Regions from separate parts of the Paenibacillus sp. OSY-SE genome, predicted to be linked through region 4. Evidence: riboswitches for the same ligand, from Rfam matches in the RefSeq annotation. Region 4 holds a riboswitch; each other region holds the start of a gene.
The links. Region 4 has a riboswitch for cobalamin ahead of A372_RS0104715 (cobalt-precorrin-8 methylmutase). Riboswitches for the same ligand answer to the same signal wherever they lie in the genome.
Positions count from the first base shown of each region.

Region 1 (4,213 bases), on a different contig from region 4:
CTGTAAATACAATAGAATAATAGACTCGGAACAGAAGGCCATCGGAATCGTTATTTCGGTGGCCTTTCGAGCATCATGTCGCTGTATGACAATCCGAGTGAGCAAAATAGTGAAAGCGAGGCGGGGAAATGAAGGGGAAGTCGGTTATCATCACGGGCGGTTCCAGCGGTATGGGCAAGGCGATGGCTGCGCGTATGGCACAGGAGGGCGCATGGGTCGTCATAACAGGACGATCGGCAGAGAAGCTGGAGGCGGCAAAAGGCGAAATAGAAACATTCGCAGGACAGGTGCTTACCGTACAAATGGATGTGCGTCAGCCGGCAGATGTACAGCGTATGGTGGACGAAGCAGTGGCTGCCTTCGGACGAATCGACGCGCTCATTAACAATGCAGCAGGCAATTTTCTATGTCCAGCAGAGGATTTGTCAATCAATGGCTGGAATGCGGTCATCAACATTGTGTTGAACGGGACGTTCTATTGCAGCCAAGCGGTCGGAAAGTATTGGATTGCCGAGGGCATTCCGGGCAGCATTGTCAACATGGTGGCCACATATGCGTGGGATGCCGGACCGGGGGTTATTCACTCGGCTAGCGCCAAAGCGGGTGTGCTCGCCATGACGCGCACGCTTGCGGTGGAATGGGGACGCCGCTATGGCATCCGAGTCAACGCCATCGCACCTGGCTTAATCGAGCGCACCGGTGGCGCAGATAAGCTCGTTCCATCCGAGGAAGCCGGACGGCGCATGCTTGACAGCGTACCGCTAGGACGCTTGGGCACACCGGAAGAGATTGCGGGGCTTGCCGCTTTTCTGCTCTCGCCGGATGCAGCGTATATGAACGGCGCGTGCTTGACGTTGGATGGAGGGCAATCGCTGCACCAAACGTTTATATAACTGGCTAATACCGGTTATTACAAAAAGATGCTTACGGATACAAATGGCCATCTTCAGGGGCGCTATATTCCCGGCATTTAATCCCCACCAGGTCAATATGATTTCAATGGCAGACCTGATTAGGTGTGGGTCATGCAGCAGGCCGAGGCCAGAGGAGTTCATAAGCTAATTGCAAGCAGTTGAAGCCCGCCTGCATGGATGAAGACCAACAATTCCACAACCAATGGCGGGTATCTCAAATCCGAAAATTATGGTGATTTTGCTCTTCTCATGTCCAAGTTTATCAAGGAATACAACCAGCAGTTCGGTATCGACCTTTACGGTGTATCCTTAGCCAACGAACCCAATTCGATGACTTTCCTGTCTTGGGATTCCAGTGAATGGAATTCTACGAACATCCAGGTGTTCCTGAAAGACTATCTGAAGCAGGCAATGGTGAATCAAGGGGTGCAGGGCAGGGACCTTCTATTCCTTCGAACAGTGGGAAATTTCGGGCTATAATAGCGCCCAAGAGCGTAGTAACCTATGTCGGACAAAATGGTTCTGCAGATGATCCTCCGAATCAAACGTTGACTGATGATCTGGATGACTGGTCCAAGACTAGCTCCCATACAAGCGGATTGGCATTGGATTCATCCAATCGTTTTTATTTCAATGGAGATACGTCACGGGTAAAGCGTACCGATGGCACAACACAAAGCTTTGTTTATAATCTTCAGAATATAATCAATTTTAGTGCGACCGTATACCATTTCAGTGTCTGGGATGGCGGGGCATTCTACACCTCTTCCGACAATCAGAACTGGACGAAAGTCGTTCATGTGAGCACACCGGGCGTTTATACGGGAAGTCAATGGTACAAAAAAATGTATTCTCCCCAAACCTTACTGCCAGCGGGCACAAATTATGTGAAGGTCGAGTTGTCAGGTGCCGATTCTTGGGAGAAGCAGGTATCCAAGATGGTGATCAACTATATGCCATAACATAAAGAAGTTGTATTTTCGCGACCGATTATTATTATTTCGGTGTCAGATTGATATAGCAACCTGGAAAATCGAATAGACTTTCATGCTGCTGAAGCAGGGCGATTATGCGACGACGTCCTGCTTTTTTTCGTGCGAAAGAGAAAGAAATTGAATGGCCCAATTGAATTTCGTCAGCTTGTTTTTTATGTCAAATATCTTGCTTCTTCGCAGAAAAATGTGTATGCTACGATAAGAGCCTATATTTAGTGTCTGTTTAAGAGAGTACATACTAAATATGGATTATTTAACTGAATATCATAGAGTAAATAAGGTGTCGAGTTCGACTTAATAGGGAATCCGGTGCAATTCCGGAGCTGTCCCCGCAACTGTAAGTGTGGACGAGATGGGCATTGCCACTGTATTATGGATCTCTGAGAGTCGCTGATATGGGAAGGGCCCACAGTAGGATGACACACAAGTCAGGAGACCTGCCTATTTACTTGGTTTCGCATCTTCGGGGGATGAGAAGTGGAAACGACACGCTGCAGAGTGCTTGGTGAAGCAACAAGCGCTGTACTTTTTTGTTGTCGTTTTAAGCTCATCTACCAGATTAGGTGGGCTTTTTCTATGGAAAAAATCACAGAATCATGTTTGCAATGCTTCTAGCAATGGAGGGTCACTGATGCGTATCGTGTTTGACTCAAAGACCGGAAACGTGAAGCGCTTCGTCAATAAGCTTGATCTGGAGTGTATTCAAGTCGCAGACGGGCTGACTGTCGAAGAACCATTCGTCTTAATTACATATTCGACTGGATTCGGACAAGCGCCTCAATCGACTTTGAAATTTTTGGAGAATAATGGCGACATGCTGCAAGGGGTGGTCTCCAGTGGTAATATGAATTGGGGCGAACTTTATGGAAGGGCAGCGGACCGTATTTCCGAAATGTACTCAGTTCCCGTATTAATGAAATTCGAACTGAGCGGTACCAATAAAGATGTGGAGCGTTTTAAACAGGAGGTAAACGAAATTGTCGATGCAACTATCAAATTGGATTCAGCTTAACAATGAAATTATGGTGTTAAAAGATGGAAAGTATCAGTTTGAAAAAGACCGTGAGGCGGCTAGAAGTTATTTTGTCGATTATGTGAATCAAAACACGGTCTTCTTTCACGATTTGAGAGAGAAAATCGATTATCTCATTGAGCATGACTACTACGAACAGGAGCTGTTCGATAAATATAGTTTTGCTGAAGTCAAGAAGTTGTACGAGATGGTGTATCAGAAGAAGTTCAGATTTCCTTCGTTTATGAGCGCTTTTAAGTTCTACAACAACTACGCTATGAAGACGAATGACGGAACGAAGTTTTTAGAGCGGTACGAAGATCGCATTGCGGTCGTCTCCCTCTTCTTGGGCAATGGTGACATGAAGAAGGCGATGGAATACGCGGAGCTCTTCATTTCGCAGGAATACCAGCCAGCAACGCCGACCTTCCTGAATGCAGGGAAGAAGCGGCGCGGTGAATTGGTAAGCTGCTTCTTGCTGGAGATCGACGATTCGATGAACTCGATCGGATTCGCCATTAATTCTGCCTTGCAATTAAGTAAAATTGGCGGCGGCGTAAGCTTGAGCTTGAGCAAAATCCGCGCAGCTGACGAACAGATCAAAGGCTTGGACGGCAAAGCGAGCGGTGTGCTGCCGGTAATGAAATTGTTTGAAGATTGCTTCTCCTATGCGAATCAATTGGGTCAACGCGATGGCAGCGGGGTCGTTTACTTAAACATTTTCCATGCCGACATTCATGAGTTTTTGGATACGAAAAAGATTAACAGCGATGAGAAAATTCGTATCAAAACGCTGTCGCTTGGCGTCGTAGCTCCTAATAAATTTTTCGAATTGGTAGAGAAAGATAAAGATATGTATCTCTTCTACCCGCATACGGTATATAAAGAGTACGGCATGCATATGGACGATATGGATATCACAGCCATGTATGATGAGCTCGTCAACAACCCGAATGTCCGCAAAAAACGAGTTGTTGCCCGAGACCTTATCATTAAAATTGCACAAATCCAGATGGAATCCGGTTACCCATACCTGATGTTTGTCGATAACGCCAATGAATATCATGCGCTGAAAGAAATTGGGCGTGTTAAATTTTCCAACCTGTGCAGTGAGATTGCGCAGTTAAGTGAAGTATCCTCGATCAATGATTACGGTGAAGAGGATGTAATCAATCGCGATATTTCTTGTAACCTGGGCTCACTTAACATCGTTAACGTGATGCAGAACAAGCGGATGAAAGAGACGGTTCATCGTTCGATGGATGCGCTAACCGAAGTGAGCGACCGCAGCG
Region 1 covers NZ_ALKF01000200.1:91,279-95,491, forward strand. The annotation lists gene fadH (2,4-dienoyl-CoA reductase) at 129-893, shown strand; gene A372_RS38035 (hypothetical protein) at 1,274-1,876, shown strand; cobalamin riboswitch at 2,170-2,368, shown strand; gene nrdI (class Ib ribonucleoside-diphosphate reductase assembly flavoprotein NrdI) at 2,541-2,921, shown strand; gene nrdE (class 1b ribonucleoside-diphosphate reductase subunit alpha) at 2,893-4,213, shown strand, end outside.
Region 1: linked by a shared signal. The riboswitch ahead of nrdI (class Ib ribonucleoside-diphosphate reductase assembly flavoprotein NrdI) and the one ahead of A372_RS0104715 (cobalt-precorrin-8 methylmutase) in region 4 are both predicted to bind cobalamin.

Region 2 (4,213 bases), on a different contig from region 4:
TTGAGCGGAGGCAGCGCCTCCTGCTGCAGCACCGCCATCAACTGCGATAACGCCTTGCGCTTATAAGAGGCAAGCGCCCGTCCCTGAATGCGGACACGTCCGGCAGACACGGTATCCGCCCCCGATACGAGCGACAAGAGCGTCGATTTCCCGCTTCCGTTCGGTCCGATGATGCCGACCCATTCTCCCGGCTGCACGGAAAGCGATACGTTGTCGAGCACCGTTTTGTCGCCATAACGTTTGCACAGCCGCTCCGCGTGAATGATTGGTTCCGCTGATTGCGCCTCCTGCTGTGCCGGCATATGTCTCATGACCATTTCCCCCGTTTCGCACGCTTGTTCCGTATAAGCAGGTAAGCAAAAAATGGCGCGCCGATAAATGCAGTCACCACGCCGAGAGGAATTTCCGTCGGCGCAAACGCCGTTCTTGCAATCGTATCCGCCCACATCACATAGATTGCGCCGCCCACCGCTGAGAGCGGAATCAAATAGCGGTAATCCGGACCGACGATTAAACGCAATATGTGCGGAACGACCAAGCCGACAAAGCCGATGACGCCAGATACGGACACCGCCGCCGCCGTAATTAATGTGGCGGTAAGCAGCACTACCCACTTCGTGCGCTCCACATGAAGCCCGAGATGAGAGGCCTGCCGCTCGCCCAATGCGAGCAGATTAAGCGGTCTTGCATAGGAAATGAGAATAATGATGCCGATAGCCAAGTAAGGGCCCAGCACAACCGTATAGGACCATCCGCGCAGCGCCAAGCTGCCCATGACCCAGAACAATATTTCGTTAATCGTTTGCTTCGTCATCGCGACTAGGAAGGAGACGATCGCGCCAAGAAAGGCTTGCATAACGACCCCAGACAAAATAAGCGTTTCAATCGGGATTTTCCCGCCGTCATTGGCAAGCCGCATGACGATAATAAGCGTCAACGTCCCTGTTGCGAACGCGACGACCGGAATGGTCCACTCTCCGAGCAGCGCGTATTGGAGCCCGAAGTATATAAGAAGAGCCGCGCCGACGGACGCGCCGGACGATACGCCCAGAGTGTACGGGTCAGCCAACGGATTGCGCAGCACGCCTTGAAACGCGGTGCCTGCCACACCGAGCGCTGCTCCGACCAACATCGCAAGCACGACACGCGGAAAGCGCACCTTCATCATAATTTGCGCAGAGGCGTCATCCCAGGTCACCGGAACGATAGAGTCCAAGCCCGGTATATGATGGAGCAAGATGCGTGTCATTTCACCTAAAGGCATCTGCACCGAGCCGACAGCCAAACATCCCAGAACGGACAAGAGGAGAAGCGCAAAGCTCGCTCCTCCATACCATACAATCTTTTTCATCTATTTCTCCACATCGGTTATTTCACCAAGTCAGGGTAAATCGCTTTTGCAACGGCTTTGAGCCCCTCCGCCACACGAGGTCCCGGACGGCTGATCAAATTCTGATCCACAGCGATAACTTGGTTGTTTTTAATCGCGTTAATGTTATTCCACCCGCTGCGTCCGCGGATGATTTCTTCCAATGACTTGTTCGTATCCTGGTCGACAACCCCTTGGGTGTACAAAATGACGTCTGGATTCGACTTGATGATGTTCTCCTCGTTGATTTGCACCCAGCCTTCCGCATCCGCTGCTACGTTCGCAGCGCCGGCAAGCTCGATCATCTCATTCATGAACTCACCGCGGCCTACTGTCCAACCTGGGGAGAACTCAATGTAGACTTTTTTCTTGTCGGTAACGCTTTGCACAGCAGTTTGTACTTCTTCGCGCGCTTTCTTCATTTGCTCAACGACTGCTTGCGCTTCTTTTTGACGATCCGTAATTTGACCGTACAGTTCTATGTTTTTAATAACGTCATCATATGTCTTCGGTTCCACTTTGAAAATTTTAATGCCCAGCTCGCGGAATTTGTTCACGACTGGCTCTTTCATGGAGATGCCGGTGAAGACAATATCTGGCTTCGCTGCAATAATCGCCTCTTCATTCGGCTTTACGATACCGCCCATCTTCGCCTTCGAAGCGGCTGCTTCTGGATAGTCGTCATAGTCGGATACCCCGACGATTTGTTCATCCAAGCCAAGAGCAAACAACGACTCTGTCTCTGCCGGCGACACCGAGATGATGCGCTCCGGCGCTTTGTCGAAGGTGAACTCTTCACCAGTGACGTCTTTCACAGTAAGCGGATATGTCGTCTTCGCAGCGTCATCCTGCTTCGATTGCTCTGTATTGGAAGCTTCTTCATTTGTGTTCTCCTGCTGCGCCGCCGTGTTGTCGGAAGGCTTCACTTCCTCTGTGCTCGCGCCGCAAGCCGTCAAGCTTACTGCCAAAATAACTGCCAATACGGCTGCCAATGTTTTATTCAGCCATTTGTGCATAAATGTCCCTCTCCCTTGCTTAATATATTCCTTGAGTGTGAATCGTCTTCTGTGAACTGGAGCAAACGCGGTAAACGCAGCGCAATAATGGTCAGGTGACGAGCATATCCCTTCATCTATGTACAATAGGTTGTCAAAGAACACAGTGTTAAAAAACCCCCGATCCTGCGGATCGGGGGACTTCGTCTCACTTAGCCTATAAGGTACGACACGGCATAGCCAGCGTCATGCTTGCCGCAACAGCGGTATCGACAGCGTCTTGCATTGCCTCATGCCATACTTCGTAGACGTGATCCCTTCCGCGAAGGATATTGCTCGTCTATCTTCAGGCAGGTCTCCTGACTTAGGAGCTGCACGTTGCCGCTCGCCTTCCCGTCGCCGCATCCGAACATCTGTACATCCGGCGCCGCATCGACAGTGGCTTCATGAGCGCAACACTCCATTCACAGTGGCGGGACCGCGCCGGAATTTCACCGGCTTCCCTATTAACCTTGGGCATGGATCATATATTAGATCGGATCAATCGTATCCGTACACGCAAGGGCCTGAAGAAATTGCACTATTCATTTGTCCGTTCAAGCATTGAACTTGATAATAGATTATAGGGGAAAAGCTCCGTTCTTGCAATAAGGTTGCTCACAAGGGCAACCTGTCTCCCGATACAAATCAACAATCCGGCCATCTCGCGCCCCGGCTGCCCCCGCTATAGAGAGGGAAAACGCTCAGCGCGCAGGAACACCCATTTGCGCGCGCAACGCTTCGCCGTAATCATAACACCGCCGCCAATCGGCGCAGCCGCCTCCCAGAACGATTTGCGCGGGAATGCGAGCGTGTGCAGTCTCCGTACAATGCCGCCGTGGGTCACCACGAGCACGTCCGGGCGCGCCATTCGGCCAGACGCACCTTGCACGAAGCGGTCAGTCCGAATCCGAGCTTTTCGGTTCCTGCTCGTTCGCAGTGGACGATTCTGGGTGCGAGCCACACCTGACTGTTCCGGCACGGTGCGGATTTGCGCCCGCGCATTTCTCAGTATCTCCCACCATACATGTGCCGTACGCGTGCAGAATGACTGCCACGGTTCTCCCCGCGGCGGCTGCACGGACGACATATCATCCAGCCACTTTCGATATTGGGGCTCTTCCTTCAGATCGTTATAGGTCAAGCCTTCCCACATGCCGAAGTCGTACTCTCGCAGCCGTGTATCAACAGATGCTTCTCGGCTGTCGCGAGGCCGCAAGTACGCGATCGTTTCGCGGCAGCGGCGCATATCGCTTGTGTAGAGGATCGGAGCGGGGTGCGCCAATGCCCGGCGCAAAGGCCCCAGCTCCTCTGAAGCCTGTGGCAGGATGGAATCATCCGTATAACTAATATAACGCCGTTCTACATTCGCCTGCGTCAATCCGTGCCGCACGATCGCGAATCGCACGATGGTATCTCGTACGCCCTTTTTTCTGCGTACATTCCGTTTGGACATCGCACCTCTTGTTACCATTCCAGATGGGCTTGCTCCTGATCGGCGCCTCTTCTGACGGGGAGCTTTATATTGTCGTGTCAGTCTCATTTCATTCTTACTCCTTCATCCGCCATTCATCTACAGGAGCCATCCCCCGCGCGCATATAGCAGCACGGCAGCGATGACTGTGAAGCCCAGTGTACTGCCTGTCAGCAGACTGCAGGCAGCCGGAATATGCTGTGCTTGCAAAGGCTGGACCTCGTCTCCCATATAAGCACGCAACGATCGTACGCCCTTATACACATTATATCCACCGAGCCGGACACCAAGCGCCCCGGCTGCAGCTGCCTCCGGCCAGCCGCTGTTCGGGCTCGG
Region 2 covers NZ_ALKF01000194.1:89,126-93,338, reverse strand. The annotation lists gene A372_RS0121910 (ABC transporter ATP-binding protein) at 1-311, opposite strand, end outside; gene A372_RS0121905 (FecCD family ABC transporter permease) at 308-1,351, opposite strand; gene A372_RS0121900 (ABC transporter substrate-binding protein) at 1,369-2,385, opposite strand; cobalamin riboswitch at 2,697-2,907, opposite strand; gene A372_RS0121895 (histidine phosphatase family protein) at 3,089-3,859, opposite strand; gene cbiB (adenosylcobinamide-phosphate synthase CbiB) at 3,977-4,213, opposite strand, start outside.
Region 2: linked by a shared signal. The riboswitch ahead of A372_RS0121900 (ABC transporter substrate-binding protein) and the one ahead of A372_RS0104715 (cobalt-precorrin-8 methylmutase) in region 4 are both predicted to bind cobalamin.

Region 3 (4,213 bases), on a different contig from region 4:
ACTGCTTTTATGTTTTCAAACGCATCAGATGAACGGCAACATTGGTTTCGCGGCCTCGAGGTATGATGGTTTAGCAAGACCGCCGGTTATTTTTGCTCATCGAATGTTTCCGGATCTCCTGCGATTGCAGTGCGATCAGGGAGCCAGACATCTTATTCGAAAGGAAAAATCGGGAATTTGCATCGATTTCGCAAACCCGGACTTGTTCATGGATGTGGATACTGCTGAAGATTACAGGGCTTTATTGGAAAAATCCATATTTTGGAAATCTTGAATGACTTGTTCGGCGTTCATATATAACGCAAGCGGGTACTGATAGTTCTCCATATGGGCAGGCGCTTTTATTTGCAGGGCTGAGCCATTGGAAGCCAAGCTGAATGAGGCTGGGTCATCCAATACACTTTTCCAGTCCTTTACAAACCCCGCTAACGTATTCAAATGAACGGCCCAAATCCGTTGATCCTCTTTCGCAAAATTGCCGCTTTCGGACCATTTCGCAAGAACTCGTATCATGTCGGCAGAATTGGCATAGCCAGACCGAAGTTGATGCATTTTCTGGTTTAATTTTTTTAAGATATCGCGTTTTTTGCGGCCTAGCGGATTGTAACGCACACTTTGCTCCGCTTTATCCAACTCGGTTGTCGCTTGATGAAGTTCCCGGAATAAGGTTTGCAATTCTGTTTGCAATGTTTGGGCTTCACTCGAGGAGCAGCCCTCTTTTACCCAAAGTGCGATGTTTATAAAATGATTGGATAGATGGTCCGTGAAATGGATCATCTTTTTTTTGGCTTTGTTAACGGAATCGGGGGGGAATATCAGCATATGGATCAGTAGGGCAATGACAGCGCCGATAACGGTATCACGTATCCGATCAAGGGAATAGCTGGGCATCTTGCTTTGAAAGTACATTACCAATAAAATGCTGAGAGCAACTTGGATCATTATAGCATGATCCAACTTCAGCCACGTTACGATTAGAGCCCCTACAAAAAGGAGGAAGCCTATGCTCCAGCCGTTTAAACCAACATAGGGCGCTATTGATGCAGTGAAAAGAACGCCGGCAATTGTCCCCATGATGCGCTGCCATGCAAATTGTATGGACTTGTCAACTGTTAATTGGATGGACAAAATGACCGTCAGAGGAGCCAAGTAAGGATGTTTAGATCCGGCCCACTCCGCGAGCTCCCATGACAGTGCTGCAGCTAATGGGATTTTCCATACAGCCCCTTTATATTTGATAAAATCCATCATTTTATTAACCATTTTAGTAAGCCCCATCTTCATCTTATTCCTTATCAATTGTTCGTTCCCTTGTGTTGTCTCTACCGCGTCGGAGTTGGGAAGGCCCCTTCCTCGTAGTATGTCAATTACGATTTCCATTTATTACGAAGGCGGTCATGAAATGCCTAAGCCCTTATTTCACCCATGAGAATGAACACAGGTTTACTTACACTAATTGTTCATCTGTGGTGGTATTACGGTCATAGGGGAATTTGTATAAAATGAAGGAAGTCCCGCATCAGCAGAGTAGAGGTATCTCGAAAGATGCTCTACCACCGTCATACTGGCATTTACGTTATATGTGTCAAACATGGAAAACTGTTGAAATTCATATCTTACATATTGCCAACGCGATTGTTTATGCTATAATAATGTCGAATGGACGCCCATTCACGTCATACACAATAGAAAAAGTTATAGGCAATGGAAGTTTGGTGCAAATCCAACGCGGTCCCGCCACTGTGATAGATCGAATGCTCGGTCTTAAGTCAGGTCGTTTGCCTAGTAACTTTGTCTGACCAGTCATTTCGAGGCGAAAGTGGCTGGTTTACAAGTCTAGTGACGTTTACCGCCTCGCTAGGCTTTTTTTCCGTTGCAAGAGGGCTGCCGACGCTGCTGTCGGCAAGGCCGGGTGGTCGCCGCCGAACACGTACAATGAGGTATGGCTAAGCAAACGGGAGGTTCTTCAATGCCGAAGAACAGATGCACAGTGAGGTGCATGTCCCTTTTTTTTTCACCATCTGCCGCTCACGTGCGGATAACGGCTGCCAAGATCCGGTTGACGAGTATCCGGATAACGGTGTAAAGTGGTGGTAGACAATTGAATGATTGCGAGTTGCACAATGGCGTGCACCATATATCATAAGCAAAGAGGCTTTTAAAGGAATCCGTTCTTTTAAAGGTCTCTTTTTTTGTTGCCAATTACTCCTTGGAGGTGCCTTACATGGACAAAATTTCTATGAAAACCGACATCTATATGGGACAAGGCGCGCTGGATCGCCTGACGGAATGGCGGAATAAGCGGATCTTCATCGTCACAGACCCGTTCATGGTCAAGTCGGGGATGATTAACATGCTGTTTGAACGGCTGCATGAAAGCAACGAACAATACATTTTCAGCAATATTGTTCCCGATCCTCCGGTCGAAGTCGTGACAGAGGGCGTGGAAGCGCTCGGAGCGTTCCAGGCCGATCTTATGATTGCGATTGGCGGCGGTTCCGCGATCGATGCGGCCAAGGCGATGAAGATTTTCGCTCAGAAAATCTTGGACCAGCGCGATATGCCGTTCGTGGCGATTCCGACAACGAGCGGAACGGGCTCGGAAGTCACGTCGTTCTCCGTCATCAGCGACAAGAAGAAGAACATCAAATACCCGCTGGTGTCCGATGACATGCTGCCACAAGAAGCCATCTTGGACCCAGAATTAGTCAAGAGCGTGCCGGACTTCATTACCGCCGATACGGGAATGGACGTGCTGACCCACGCGATCGAAGCGTATGTATCCACCAAAGCGAACGATATTTCCGATGCTTTGGCAGAGAAGGCGATCAAGCTGGTTTTTGCGTATTTGCCAAGAGCCTACAAGGACGGGAACGACCTTGAGGCGCGCGAGAAAATGCATAATGCCTCTTGCCTGGCGGGTATGGCGTTCAATATTGCGTCGCTCGGGCTTAACCATGGCATCGCGCATGTGGCCGGAGCCAAATTCAAGATTGCGCACGGACGCATGAATTCGCTGCTATTGCCGTATGTGATTGAATTCAATGCCGATTACAAGCCGGGTTACGGCAAAGAGGAGAGCAATGCGGCGGCAGCCAGATACGCCGAAATCTCCAAGAGCTTGGGGTTGCCGGCTTCCAATGCGAAGAGCGGCGTTCGCAGTCTGGTGCAGGCGATCAAGCAGCTGCAGAAGCAATTGCGCATGCCGCAGACGCTGCGGGACTGCAACGTGGAACTAGGCACGGTGAAAGAGATGAGCGCGGCGATTGCCGAGGGTGCGCTGCAAGACGGATGCACGGCCACGAATCCGCGTGTTCCTGCCGCATCCGACGTCGTTGAAATTTTGAACAAAATGTTTCAATCTTGAATAGCAATTAAATTCCAGCCGTAATGATATTGACAACGTTTGCAGGTTAAAATATAGTAAAAGTAACACAAAGGCGTGTTGCATACAAATAAAAGCGAAGAGGCTTCTTAAAAATTCCGTGTGAACTTTTTAAGGGGTCTTTATGTTTTTTTACAGCTATTTCACGGTTTTTTACATGAGATGGGATGAGGGTATGGACCAACAACACAACGAAAAACAACGCGTCATTCAGGAGTACGTACCTGGGAAACAGGTCACGCTGGCTCATATTATCGCGAATCCCAACCCGGATATTTACAAGAAGCTGGGCTTGGGAACCGAGGCGAAGGATGCCATCGGCATTATGACTATTACGCCAAGCGAAGCCTCCATTATTGCGGCGGACATCGCGACCAAGGCGGCTGGCGTGCAGATCGGCTTCGTCGATCGCTTCAGCGGGTCGCTCGTTATTACGGGCGATGTATCCTCCGTGGATTCCGCCGTGAGTGAAGTGCTGCTTGGCTTGCAGAACATTCTCGGCTTCTCGGGTGCGAAGATTACGAGAACGTAGGGGAAGCGACATGAAGAAAATCATATTTGCCGGAAGCACCGGCTCGGGCAAGACCACGCTGTGCCAACGGCTGCACGGTCAGGAGATTGCCTACAAGAAGACGCAAGCCGTGGAGACTTTCGAGCAAGCGATCGATACGCCGGGGGAATGCATCGAGAATCGTTATTTGTACAAGATGCTGCTTGTCTCCAGCGTCGATGCGGATGTCATCGGGCTTGTGCAAGATTGCACGAAGGAAGAAAGCTATTTTCCGCCGGCCTTTGCGACGGTATTCGCCAAGCCGGTGATTGGAATTG
Region 3 covers NZ_ALKF01000170.1:43,158-47,370, forward strand. The annotation lists gene A372_RS0110375 (nucleotidyltransferase family protein) at 1-274, shown strand, start outside; gene A372_RS0110380 (FUSC family protein) at 232-1,278, opposite strand; adenosylcobalamin (AdoCbl) riboswitch at 1,681-1,832, shown strand; gene A372_RS0110390 (1-propanol dehydrogenase PduQ) at 2,225-3,367, shown strand; gene A372_RS0110395 (BMC domain-containing protein) at 3,561-3,917, shown strand; gene A372_RS0110400 (EutP/PduV family microcompartment system protein) at 3,928-4,213, shown strand, end outside.
Region 3: linked by a shared signal. The riboswitch ahead of A372_RS0110390 (1-propanol dehydrogenase PduQ) and the one ahead of A372_RS0104715 (cobalt-precorrin-8 methylmutase) in region 4 are both predicted to bind cobalamin.

Region 4 (4,213 bases):
ACATTCATGTCATATCGAGCCGCAACTTGCTCCGGCTTCAATCGGTGCAGCCGTTCATCGGGATAGCTGAGATTTTCTCCGATAACGAGCGTTTTGTGGAGCTTCCGCCGCAGAATTTCCTGGGCGATTTCCGCCGGTCCAAGCTTACTGTCCGTGACCATCGCCACTTTCGGGTGCGCGAGCAGAAAGTCGAAATCAGGCTGTTTTCCGTGACTGCTCGTCATGTACAGGTCGTTCATGGCAATGCCGCAGCGGCTGCACAAATATTGGATTGAGCTGATCCCGGGAACAATCTGAAGCTGTTCCGGCGGGAACTTCTGCAACGCCCAATTTCCGATGCCATATATTAACGGGTCTCCGGAAGCGAGCAGCACGATGTCCTGACCGATCCTTTCCAGCAAAAATGCTTCCAGCTCCGAGAGCTGCGTGGGCAGAAGCTTGCGTTCGGCCGGGTTGCCCTGCGGGATTTCGCCCAGCTGCCGCTTCGAGCCGACAATCACATCTGCCTTCTGAATGAGTAAAGCGCCCGCACCTGTCATCAGCTCCGGGCTTCCCGGGCCAATTCCGACAATATGAATCATCGCCATGCCTCCCTGATGGTTGAGATGTCGCAAGTGGAAGCCAGCATTCCCCGTTCGGTTGAAAACGTGATGACGTCGATATCCACAATCGGTTTGCTGTATTTCAAAAACTCTTCTGCCCGTTGCTTCACTTTGTTCGTAATGGTCTGCAAAACCTCGCTATACCCTTCCGCGACCATAATTTCTCCGGCGGCTTCCGTCGTGGTGCAGGCCGCAATTCGCTGGAGCAAGGGAAGAGGCGCGCCGGCAAGCGCCAGATTCGCCACCAAAATTTCTGCCCGTGCATCGGCATCTTTGCTGTGCGTTGTGAAAATACCGGCGGACACTTTAATTAATTTGCCTAAATGGCCTACCATCAGCACGTGTTCAAACGCGAGGCGCTGTGTTTCTTTGAGCATGTAGCCGACGAAATTGCTCATGGAGACCACATATTTGCCGTCAATGCCAAGCTGCTCTTCCACGAAGCGCTCCCCGTAATTCCCGGGAACCAGAATCACTTTCCGGAAACCCTGCGCTTTTTTCATTTCGAGTTCGATGGACAGCGACTGCTTCCACCCCTCCTCGGACATCGGAGTTACGATTCCGGTCGTTCCCAAAATGGAAATCCCGCCGATAATCCCCAGGCGGCTGTTCATGGTGCGCTCCGCGCGCTCTTCGCCTTCCGGCGCGAAAATGATGATATCCGCCCCTCGATCGGGGCCGATCTCTTCCCGCACGGCCGCAGTAATCATTCGGCGCGGCACCGGATTGATGGCCGCTTCCCCGACCGGGACCGCAATGCCCTTTTGCGTCACGCGCCCGACGCCTTGCCCGCCGTCGATTCTGATGTCCCCGTTCGCATTCAAGGTGACCTGCGCAAAAATCCACATTCCATGCGTCGCATCGATATCATCGCCGCCGTCTTTTTGAACGGCGGCCGTTGCCGTATGCCGATCGAATTGCTGCTTGTCCACCGGAAGCTGCAAGCATGTTCCGTTCGGCGTGATTATCTTAACTTCGGCTATTTTCTCCTGCTTGATGATCATGGCCGCAGCCGCTTTGGCCGCCGCAGCCGCGCAAGTGCCTGTCGTATAGCCTTTGCGCAATTTTTTTCCCTCATAATACACGTAGTCTGCCATCGGGCCACCTCTTCTTACATCGCGTACAGCACGGCGTTCATGATGGCCGCCGCCAGATTGCTTCCGCCCTTCCGCCCGCGGGCAACGACCGCCGGAATGTCACTTTCATAGAGCGCTTCTTTCGATTCGGCCGCTCCGACAAATCCAACCGGCACACCGACGACGGCTTCTACATCCAATTCGCCGGCAGCCTCCATCTCTAAAATTTGATAGACGGCGGTAGGCGCATTGCCGATGACAAACAATTTCCGCCCTGCCTCTCTGGCAGCAAGCTGAATCCCGGCCATGGAGCGAGTGATGCCTTGCTGTTGGGCAACTTCCGCCGTTTGCGGCTCATTGACGTAGCAGCGGTAGCGGCAGCCGTATTGCTCCAGCAGCTTTTTATTCATGCCGCTCAGGGCCATATTCGTATCGGTAAAAATGATGCCGCCCTGCCGGATCGTTTCGCGTATTTTCGTCAAGGCATCATGCGTGAACACGAGATTATCCAAATAATCAAAATCCGCCGTCGTATGAATCGCCCGTTTCATGACCAGCTCCTCTTCACGATTGCGGAACGCATATTCAGGTCTTGTTTCCGTAATGATTTCCTGTATAATTTCAAAGCTTTTTTCTTCAATCCGCTTGGGATTTTTGATGTAATCCATCTTTCCCTCTCCTGTCCCGAGTTAACTTACAACCTCTAAAAAGGGAACAAAAAAACACGAAACCTAAAGGTCTCGTGTCCATACGAAGAAAAAGCAGTATCCAAGTATGTTATGAAATGAACACACTTGTGCCTGGGTTCTCTGCTATAGACAACTGTTCCCTTAGAAGTTGCTGCAAGGCTGAACAGAGGAGGTCTCCTGACTTGGCATCATTCTACTTTCCCGCCTTCCCGGCAATGGTTCCAGTGACATCAATGGGATTTCGTCCGCTTCACAGTAGCTAGGGCCTGTAGAGGAATCGCACCTCTTTCCCTGATCTCCGCTCAGTTTTCTATTCAATTTTTATCAGGTTGAATTTTCTGTAATTGAATTGCGTGAATCTCTATGATGAATCATAGCTTGATTGATATAGCGCCGCCTGTGACGGAACTCATTGCACGTCGATTTGCCGGACAACAAAAAGAGCGTTTCAAGCCTGCTGACGGGCTAAAACGCTCTTTTTGATTTCTTTGTGATATGAATGTCCAACCCTCGTTACATCATTAAACTCAATGTTTTCGCCTGCGCATCCAGATTACCCGCTGCTTTGCCGATGTTGGCAAACTCCTCAGTGGCTTGCTTAATTTGATGCTGACATTCGACGATTGCGTCCCGGGAGTTCTTCGTCCCCCCGCCGACATGTCCTACCTTATCGGCGATTCCCTCGATGGCGGCTTGGACTTCCTTGGCCGCCTCTTGGACATGCTCCGCCAGCTTCCGTACCTCGGCGGCAACCACCTGAAACCCTAGGCCATGCTCCCCGGCATGGGCCGCCTCAATCGCCGCGTTCAGGCCCAGCAGGTGGGTTTGTGAGGCAAAATCCTGGATCATCTGAACAATTCCTTTGATGGACTTGTATTCATCTTCCAATTGCCGCAGGAGGGTTAAGTTTTCTTCACTGTCAGTCACCGCGCGCTGAATGGCTGCCGCAACCTGCTGGTTGCGCTCCACGCCTTCTTCCGTCCGCTTCAGCAACTCTTCCGCCATCAGCCGCAGCTCGTCCTTCATTCGGGAGGCGGCGTTTTCCCTTGGCGTGATGTCGGTCGCCACCTTCAAGACAGCCACTGTGTGGCCGGTATCATCCAGAACCGGCATATACGTTGCTTCAAGCCACACCAGGTCCCCATTTTTCGCTACCCGGGCGATTTTCTGTTGAAATTTTATACCGTTCCGCAAATTCTCCCAAAACGTATCATACTCCGAACTGCCGACAAACTGTTGCGTGCAAAACATCCGATGGTGCTTGCCGACAAGTTCTGACGCCGTATACCCCATCGTCTGAGCAAATAGATTGTTCGCCCAAAGAACTTCACCCTGGATGTTAAACTCGATCATGGCGAGCGACTGCTCCAATGCGGCCAGCACCGCTTTCTCCTCCAGCACTTGTGTACTTTTCTGCCTCATGCCACTATTCATTCATGCACATCTCCCTTTTTTCATGCCATTGCAGCAGGCAGGCGTGCCATCCATACCTGCTTGCCCCCGGTTCGATTACGACCTCTGTATCCCTGCCCATGAGATGGCGCAGCCGCTGGCTGATGGCTAAGCCTCAGTCCGGCACCTCGATCTTTGCACATTGTTGAATGATCAGCTTGTGTCATGTGGACATACTGCGAATAAGATCTACCAATTTTTATGTAAATAATCCTCTATCTTTATGAATTGGTATTACTTTCATCCCATTTTCTAAGCTGATGTTCAATATGCTTCAGGACTTTTTTATTATATAACATAGATCTCACCACCTTTGAAACAAAAAATCTCGCCTGCATGGCAGACGAACAATACGTCATACCGCTTCCTGTTGTCCAGCAAAAACTCTTTGTTG
Region 4 covers NZ_ALKF01000148.1:31,131-35,343, forward strand. The annotation lists gene A372_RS0104705 (cobalt-precorrin-7 (C(5))-methyltransferase) at 1-581, opposite strand, end outside; gene cbiD (cobalt-precorrin-5B (C(1))-methyltransferase CbiD) at 578-1,699, opposite strand; gene A372_RS0104715 (cobalt-precorrin-8 methylmutase) at 1,714-2,346, opposite strand; cobalamin riboswitch at 2,521-2,692, opposite strand; gene A372_RS0104720 (methyl-accepting chemotaxis protein) at 2,881-3,801, opposite strand.